DNA from 4 places in the Neptunomonas sp. CHC150 genome. Region 1 is predicted to be linked to each of the others. Evidence: predicted binding sites of a transcription regulator. Region 1 holds the regulator's gene; each other region holds the start of a gene.

Region 1 (2,169 bases):
TCAAGGTCACTTGTACGTTAGTGATGTTATCGAAATGGCGTTCTAGCTTGTCAAACTTAGTGTGTACATACTCGGACAGTGCTTCAGTCAGTTCTACATGGTGACCTGTGATATTGATCTGCATAGATTGTCTCCTTAGCACGACTCTTCAGTCGTATGCGTATCGTTATTAAACCAGACGCTTGCGTTCATTAGAAGGAGCGATTCCCATCGCTTCGCGATATTTGGCGATCGTCCTTCGAGCGACCTGGATTCCTTCTTCATCGAGAAGTTGAGCAATTTTACTATCACTTAAAGGTTTAGCAGGGTTTTCGGCAGCTATCAGTTTTTTTATGACCGCTCGTATGGCTGTTGATGAGGCTGCGCCACCATCGCTGGTGTTGACATGGCTTGAAAAGAAGTACTTTAGCTCAAATATTCCGCGAGGTGTGTGCATGAATTTTTGTGTCGTCACACGTGAGATAGTGGATTCGTGCATCTCAACTGCTTCGGCAATGTCATGTAACACCATGGGCTTCATAGCTTCTTCACCATGCTCAAGAAAATCTACTTGCCTTTCGATAATTTGACTTGAAACTTTTAGCAGAGTTTCATTTCGGCTGAGTAGACTCTTAATAAACCAGCGTGCTTCCTGTAAATGGTTTTTTAAATAGGTGTTATCCGCGCTGGAGTCCGCTCGGCGAATCAAATCAGCATACTGAGTGTTGATCCGTAAATTAGGTGAAGCTTCAGAATTCAAGCGCACGGTCCAAACACCTTTGAGCTTTTCCACAAAAACATCTGGAATCACATATTCAGCTTTTGAAGGTGAAATCATTGCTCCCGGCTGCGGGTTTAGCGTTTGAATGAGTTCAATAATAGCCTGTAATTGTGGTTCTTTGATGCGTAGCTTGCGCATCAATTGTTTGTAATCATGGTTACCCAGTAAGTGGATATAATGTTGGCACAAGTTCAACGTTTGCGCTAACAAAGGAGGCGGCTCAGGTAATTGTTTTAATTGTATGCACAGGCATTCACCTAAGTCGCGGGCCGCTACACCGGGCGGATCAAACTGCTGTACGCGATGCAATACGGCTTCGAACTCTTCCAGTTCTGCTTCTTGGAAGCGTTCTGGTTCTTGGCGTTTAAAGTCTTCAAGCAGCTCTTCAATGTTAAGGCGTAAATAGCCTTCGTTGTCGATCGCATCGATAATGGCTTCAGCAACTAAACGGTCGTCTGCGGACATCCTTGTTAGGTTAAGTTGCCATAGCAAATGGTCTTGGAGACTCTCCTCGGCACTATCATTCGATTCAAAAAAGCTGTCATCGTCACGATTACTTGTGCTCGATGTGTTGCTGCTAGTTTGGTAAGTGTCGTCCCAAGATGAATCGGTTGATAACTCACTGGGGATGTCATCGTTCCACTTGTCGTCAAAAGAGTCGGGTTCTTGGTCGTCAGATTGTGTCGATTCTTGTGTTGTTTGCGCCGTGTATTCCGATGGGGTTTGATCTGAATTGCTAGGCTGCTCGCTCTGTGTAGAGTTGTCCTGCGGAGCCGCATTGTCTTCACTGTCTTCATTAGTTTCCAGCATGGGATTGCTGTCTAATGCAGATTGAATCTCCTGCTGTAGATCAAGTGTCGATAATTGCAGTAAGCGAATTGCTTGCTGTAATTGTGGGGTCATCGTGAGATGTTGCCCCATTTTTAACTGTAATGACTGCTTCATAAATTACAAGTAGACTCCAGAAAACACGAGGTGTTGCTTATAGTCGAAACGATTCGCCGAGGTAAGCAGCACGAACTTTTTCATTTGCCAGTATATCGCTTGGCTCGCCTTCAGCTAGGATAACACCTTCACTGACTATGTAGGCTTTCTCACAAATGTCGAGTGTTTCTCTGACATTGTGGTCCGTTATTAAGACTCCAATACCTTTTGATTGTAGGTGTTTTATCGTCTTTTTAATATCATTTACAGAGATTGGGTCAACCCCTGCAAAGGGTTCGTCTAACAAAATAAAAGCGGGCTCGGAGGCTAGGGCACGCGCTATTTCGACTCGGCGTCGTTCTCCACCAGACAAGCTCATGCCTAGACTATTTCGTATGTGCGTAATGTGAAACTCTTCTAGCAACTCTTCCATTTTGGCTTTTTGTTGATCAACTGATAGCTCTTTTCGCATTTCTAAAATGCCA
Region 2 (2,169 bases), on a different contig from region 1:
ACTTTCCATAAACTGGCTCACCCCTAAGCTTTGCTCTTGATCGAGCAGTTCAAAGCCTACCGTCTTATCATTAGTAAAGCCTTCGGAAGCAAGCCGTAGTCGGGCTTGATAGACATATTCTTCGGGGACAAGGATTGTTCGAGCATCGCCTTCAAACTTATAAGGAATACTCAATAGGTTAAGCTGATCAATAACTTCATTGGCATCAGCATATTGTAGGTTTGAGAAAAGAACGCGGTAATCAGGCGCTTTAGACCACAAGACCACAGCCAAGCCAATAGCGATACTGGCAGCCAGCCCTACCATTAGGCCAAACTGACGTAAAAACGACAGTTTATTAAACCCCGCTAGTAGCCCTCCTCCGGAGGTTTCGATTGTGACTGTGCTGTTATCAGTAGCCATGACCAGTATTACTTTCCGAAATCGTCATTAAATTGACATGTTCATTACATCTTCATACGCAGACACGAGACGATTACGCACTTCAGTCATCGCCTGAAAAGACACGGAAGCTTTTTGTAACTGCACCATTACTTGCGTTAGCTCTACGCTGGTATCCCCTTGCTCATAAGCCGTTGCAAGGCGTGACGCTTCCATTTGCGTATTATTTACACCGTCGATTGCACTTTTTAACAAAGAGCCAAAGCCATCATTACTTTCAGCAACAGGGCGAACAGAAGGCATAGCCACTTCTGCCGGATTATTGACATGACTAACACCCATTTGGGCCTGTTCTTTCATGGCTCGCATTTGGGTTAGTACACTTTGGATATCCGTTCGCTCAATCATCTTGCACCCTGAATGACAACTTATTGACATTATAAGCAATTAACCTGTGTTCACAAGCTAACCACCAGCATAAGCGCCATATAAATGACGCTTAGCGGCAATTTTGCAATATATGAATAGTTAAATGCAAAAAACGAGCCAACAAAATCATATCTATCAAGCTACTGACAAAGAAAAAGAGCGACGTGCCAACCGGTTAGCACGCCACCTCAGGTGGGGAGCCATGAGTCAACCGAACATACATGAGCGCTACGGTAATTGCGTCACCTAAAGCGGTGTGCCGCTCAAGCATCGGAATATCAAGCTGTTTAGAAATAGTATCAAATCGCAGGTCTATATTACCGCCGACTGAACGCCACTTAATAATGTCATGGTACACATGAGATAACTCTATGGCCTTATTCGGCAAACCAAACCCATAGATAGGCCGAATAAATTTATCCAGCATGCGAATATCATAATTAACGTAATAACCTAAAATTGGCCGGTTACCTACAAATGCGAGCACTTGCTGCAACGCATCTTCTAGCTCAATACCTCCCTCTAAGTCCGTTGCACGCAGTTTATGTACAACAATGGAATCACCTGTGAGTGTTTTGGGCGGTTTCAGCTTAATATCTAAGCGTTCGCTGGTTAGTAGTTTTTTTCCTCGGATCTTAACAGCACCTATCGACAAAATTTCAGCGCCGCTCACATCGAGACTTGTCGTCTCACAATCTAATGACACAACCTCGTCGCCTTTATAAGGCTCAAAAAGATGAGCATAAGGCCCTTGTTTGTGATCCATCTTGTCTTTCAGTTTTCGAATCGTACGCGGGATGATCATGAATCATCGACTCCCTAGGTGATAACGAGATTCCAGGTGCTTTTTAAACCCTTTAACCACATGAAAGGCATCACGTAAAAGCTCCCGATCCATTTTATGCAAAGATTGTAAGTCCAGCGTATTAGGCGTTGGATCAACACCCTTCTCTTCCTCTTCGGCCCGCTTAATTTGCTGCCTGAGGCGTAATTGGATAAACAACCCTAGCGCTTCACTTAACTCCCGTCCGTGTTTATCTTCCATAATACCAGCTTCTACCAACGCCTCGATACGCTTAAAAGTGTTCGTTGCCAAAATCCGATATTCAAGCGCTAAGGTACGCACCCCGTGGACGATAGGGAAAATCCCTCCCTTTTTAATGTCCAACTGCCCCTTATCTTTCAAATTACCAAATAAAGTTAACGGTGTGTGGAATTCCAGCGCCACTTTTGCAAAGTGTGAGAAGAACAAATCATTATTTTTAAGCGATTTAAAAAACCAATTACGACCCGCTTTAAACAAAGCCGGATTCCCCGCAACCGGTTTTGCATCAACGGCGATGGCTAAATTCATCTGGT
Region 3 (2,169 bases), on a different contig from region 1:
AATTGTTGCTGGTTTGGCCGTTCTAATGTGACTTCTTTTAGAGGCGGTAGGTTAGTGGTTGTGTGCAACTGCAGCGTTTGCCCTTTGATGTTAACGGTTAGCTGTTGGCCCGCAGGTGTTGTATAGCTTGAATTCGCTGTGTTTTGGGGTGCTGGTGAAGTGGCGGTATTTCCGGGCGCTGGCTGTCCTGTCGGCGTATGAGTTGGAACAGTCGTCGCGCTGCTATTTGTTGGAGTGCTTGCCGGGGCAGTGCTTGAAGCGGAGGCCGCTGCTGTTGAGTGTGTAATGGTGGGTGGCACTGGCGAATGAGCCGTCGGAGTGCTTGCGCGAGTAACCTGAGCTGCTAGTGGTTGGGCGGGCGTTCCTGCGGAAGGAGGGGCGGCAGGTGACTGCGTTGGCCCAGTTGTGGTTGTGCTGTTTGTTGATTGCGCCGCACCGCTTGGCGAGAGTGCTAAGCCCGCTCCTGTTTGTGAGGAGTTGATCGTTTGAGATGTAGCGGGTTGCCCAGTCGGTTGAGTCGGAGCAGCCTGAGGCTGTGCTCCAGATGGAGCTTGTACAGCGCTATTGCCTGAATTAGCCGATATCGAACTGTTTACAGCTGTTGCTGTGGTTTGCTGGCTATTGGCAGCCGGTGTTGGTTGTGTACCACCAGTTTGTGCGTTGGCTGCTGTACTCGCAGCCCCATTTTGGGGGGCGGTATTAACTAGAGTCGCTGTGGCACTCGTGCTTGCTGAGGCGTTGGTTGCAAGCGGTGTTTGCTGTAAGACTGTTACGGTCGTGGATGAGCCTGCCGGTACCAGCTGGTTTAGCTGCTGGCTTAACGCTGTTGGTGTTTGGCCTGTTGTCGGTACAGGAGTGGCTGGCACACGTGTTGTGCTTGACGCAGGGTTAGGAGGTGTTTGAGCCGTAGTAGTTGATGTTTGCGTTGATGAAGTGTTGGGTGCGCTTGCTTGATTTTGAATGTTAACGGTTAAATTGCCGTTATTATCGCGCGCTACAGTGACTTGGCTGCCCTGCGCAATCGGTTGTCGAGTTTGTAGCTCCATCAAACGGCTTTGTGATTCAACTTTTATTTTAAAAACCTGCGGGTTTAGTTGGTCTTGCGAGACTTGTTTAACGGTCCCTTGCAAAGATTCCCCCGGATTGAGCGTTACTGCGCCCTTAGTTGTTGGGCTGCTACTATCCAATCGAGTTAAAGATTGTGGGTTAACCATTGCCATGCGTCAGGTTTCCGTTCTTATGTTACAGGCTCAGTATCAATTGATTGTGTGTGTATCGTAAATCACAGTGACGGAGATTAGCTATTAAATAGCGCCACCACTCTCAATGCGCGTGCAATACGCGCGTTATGTGATGCAGAGCAATCCACATGCCTGTCTTATTTTGTATATAATGCACACCGTATTAATCGGCCAACGTCCGATTTAGTGTAGCGCTAACCCGTTTAAAGCGCAGTGTTTGAGGAAGAGGTGTGCTAGAACCCCTGCTAAAAATTGTCGACCTTTTTTGCGAACGTGATGAGCGCATCTTATTCGAGCAACTATCTTTTGACGTCCAAGCTGGGCAGCTAGTTCAAGTTGTTGGCCCTAACGGAAGTGGCAAAACCACCTTGCTTCGTATTTTAAGCGGCTTGTCGTCTTCTTATGAGGGGGAGTTGTTCTGGAAAGGAGACCCCATGGCCGATGTGCGGGAAGAGTTTGCCGCCTCTATGCTGTATTTTGGTCATCAGCCGGGGGTTAAAGGTGCTTTAACGCCGGAAGAGAATCTACGTTGGTACGCCGCTATTCACCCCAGTATTGATGAGCGGGATTTGCATCAAGCACTGAACAAAGTAGGGTTGGCAGGTTACGAAGATGTTCCATGCCACTCATTATCGGCAGGTCAAAATCGACGCGTGAGCTTGGCCCGTTTATATATGACTCATGCGCCCTTGTGGATTTTAGATGAGCCGTTTACCGCAATTGATAAACGTGGGGTCGCTGAAAAAGAAGCGCTGCTTGCCCAGCATGTGGAGCAAGGGGGGAGCGTTATTTTGACGACGCATCATGATCTAAGTCACTCAGGTCCAGTAACACGCCTTAACCTTGAAGAGTATATGGGAACTTGATGACCAGTATGCACACTAATACCTCTGATGAGTCGCTGTGGCGGTTATTTAGCGCTGTTTTG
Region 4 (2,169 bases), on a different contig from region 1:
CACAAAAGCGTTGGGGGTTTCGTTATCATGACTCTCCTTTGTCAACCAGCTTACAGAGAGGCTGCACTGCAAATACGTTAAATAAGCCCTTGTCGGGTGGCTTCGTAGATTGCCTCTGCCTTGTTGCTAACGGATAACTTTTTATAAATGTTTTTCACGTGGGCGTTAACCGTATGGAAGGATACGTCCAACATCCCTCCAATCTCTTTTGCGGTATAGCCCTTGCTTACTAGCACTAAAATTTCCTGCTCACGAACACTCAGGTGTGAGCAATTGATCATGCTTTGCGGCTCAGGCAAGCTCAACTCAGACAATAAGTAACGGGCAATACTCGGGCTTATGGGCGCTCCGCCTTCCACCATTTGCTGAATAGCATTATTGATTTCTATAAAGTCATCGTCTTTTAACAGGTAGCCAGAGGCACCCGCTTTGAGGGCGTTGATCACGTGCTCTTCATCACCAAAAATAGTGATAACGACGGCCAGTTCGGTTTTTACCTCTGGCTCTCGTAGCATACGTATTAAATCAAGACCGTTACCATCAGGGAGATCTAAGTCGGTTAAGAGAATATCGGGAGAGGTGTGTTGCAAAAAGAACGCAGCCGCTTTAAAAAAGCCAACCGATCCTACCAGACGGAATTGGCCGCCTTCGTTAATCGCTTTTTCTAGCCGCTCACGAGTCGCGTCATCGTCTTCAACTATTAAAACACTCAGTTTCATGTGATTTCATCCTTGTCACTAGTCTACTTATAACAAGTGATTGACAAAGGTGACAATGACTAAAAATAGGCATTGTGGTTTTCAAACTGTATGGTTGGACTAACTCGATGCCTAGAGCGGTACAAAATAGAGCTAAGTCCCCTCAGTACAGACGCCAAAAGCGTACTAATTTGGTGCGCGCACACATTTAGCGCATCAACTTTTTATAAAATCACAGCAATTCCGTTCGATCCAACTAACTAACAAAAAAACAAAATCAATAAAAATCAGCAACTTAACAAAAATACCGCAGGTGGCATATTTTATGCTTCAAACAAAATAACACCGAGGCTACATTATCGGTTTTAGGAGCAATGGCAATGGCGCCCTTTCAGATATTCGTATCTGTAGGCGCCTTTTTTTTTGGGTAAATTATATGACTTCGTCGATCGTAAAAACTACGTGTCCTTATTGCGGTGTTGGCTGCGGTGTAGATGCCAAGCTAGAAAACGGCAACTTAATAGCCGTTAGCGGCACAACAGATCACCCTGCTAATTACGGTAAGTTATGTGTGAAGGGCTCGTCACTGCATGAAACAGTGGATCACGAAGGTCGTATGCTAACGCCCATGCTACACGGGCAACCTACCGATTGGGATACCTCACTGGCCTATGTCAGTGACAAAATAAAAGCCATTGTTGCGGAGCACGGCCCAGATGCGTTCGCATTTTATGTGTCAGGACAAATCCTGACAGAGGATTATTACGTCGCTAATAAGCTCATTAAAGGCTTTATTGGCACGGCTAATATCGACACGAACTCTCGCCTGTGTATGGCGTCAGCTGTTGTTGCTCACAAGCGCGCTTTTGGAACAGATACCGTACCTGGTAATTATGATGACCTTAACCATGCTGACGTTGTCATCCTAACAGGCTCCAATTTAGCGTGGGCACACCCCATTGTTTATCAGCGTTTGGCCAACGCCAAAAAGCAAAACCCATCTTTACAAGTGGTCGTTATTGACCCACGTAAAACAGCCAGTTGTGATATTGCCGATTTACACTTACCGCTAAAGCCCGGTAGTGATGCTTTTTTATTCAACGGCCTAGCGCACCACCTAATAGCGCACAACAAATTAGATGATAGTTTTATAGCCAACCACTGCAATGGACTGGAGGCGATTCAACAGACCGTCATAAACCAAACCTCGCAGCAGACGGCTCAAGATTGTGATTTAACTGAAGATCAAATTAATCACTTTTATTCACTATTTGCGAACAATGAACGGGTTGTTACCTTGTTTTCCCAAGGCATCAACCAATCGTCCAGTGGGGTTGATAAAGGCAACGCAATTATCAACTGTCATTTATTGACCGGAAAAATAGGTAAACCTGGATCGGCTCCCTTTTCTATTACCGGCCAGCCCAATGCGATGGGCGGGCGTGAAGTCGGAGGGTTAGCTAACCAGTTA

Evidence for each region. Region 1 encodes sigma-54, which starts transcription at its own class of promoters, with help from an activator protein. Its sites were predicted from a motif close to TGGCACNNNNNTTGCTNT; they were not measured.
Region 2: a site for sigma-54 is predicted at 913-930, ahead of fliE (flagellar hook-basal body complex protein FliE). Genes of this name have one in related genera too.
Region 3: a site for sigma-54 is predicted at 1,358-1,375, ahead of OW491_RS15840 (flagellar hook-length control protein FliK). Genes of this name have one in related genera too.
Region 4: a site for sigma-54 is predicted at 1,013-1,030, ahead of OW491_RS06515 (nitrate reductase). Genes of this name have one in related genera too.

The regions. Positions count from the first base shown of each region.
Region 1 covers NZ_JAPNXU010000012.1:58,303-60,471, forward strand. Annotated here, with positions in the region: gene hpf (ribosome hibernation promoting factor) at 1-124, opposite strand, end outside; gene OW491_RS16110 (RNA polymerase factor sigma-54) at 170-1,705, opposite strand; gene lptB (LPS export ABC transporter ATP-binding protein) at 1,743-2,169, opposite strand, start outside.
Region 2 covers NZ_JAPNXU010000010.1:24,108-26,276, forward strand. Annotated here, with positions in the region: gene fliF (flagellar basal-body MS-ring/collar protein FliF) at 1-402, opposite strand, end outside; gene fliE (flagellar hook-basal body complex protein FliE) at 430-789, opposite strand; gene OW491_RS11900 (3'-5' exonuclease) at 986-1,615, opposite strand; gene OW491_RS11905 (putative nucleotidyltransferase substrate binding domain-containing protein) at 1,619-2,169, opposite strand, start outside.
Region 3 covers NZ_JAPNXU010000011.1:411,953-414,121, reverse strand. Annotated here, with positions in the region: gene OW491_RS15840 (flagellar hook-length control protein FliK) at 1-1,220, opposite strand, end outside; gene ccmA (cytochrome c biogenesis heme-transporting ATPase CcmA) at 1,472-2,107, shown strand; gene ccmB (heme exporter protein CcmB) at 2,107-2,169, shown strand, end outside.
Region 4 covers NZ_JAPNXU010000006.1:76,451-78,619, reverse strand. Annotated here, with positions in the region: gene OW491_RS06525 (TonB-dependent receptor) at 1-29, opposite strand, end outside; gene OW491_RS06520 (response regulator transcription factor) at 78-719, opposite strand; gene OW491_RS06515 (nitrate reductase) at 1,135-2,169, shown strand, end outside.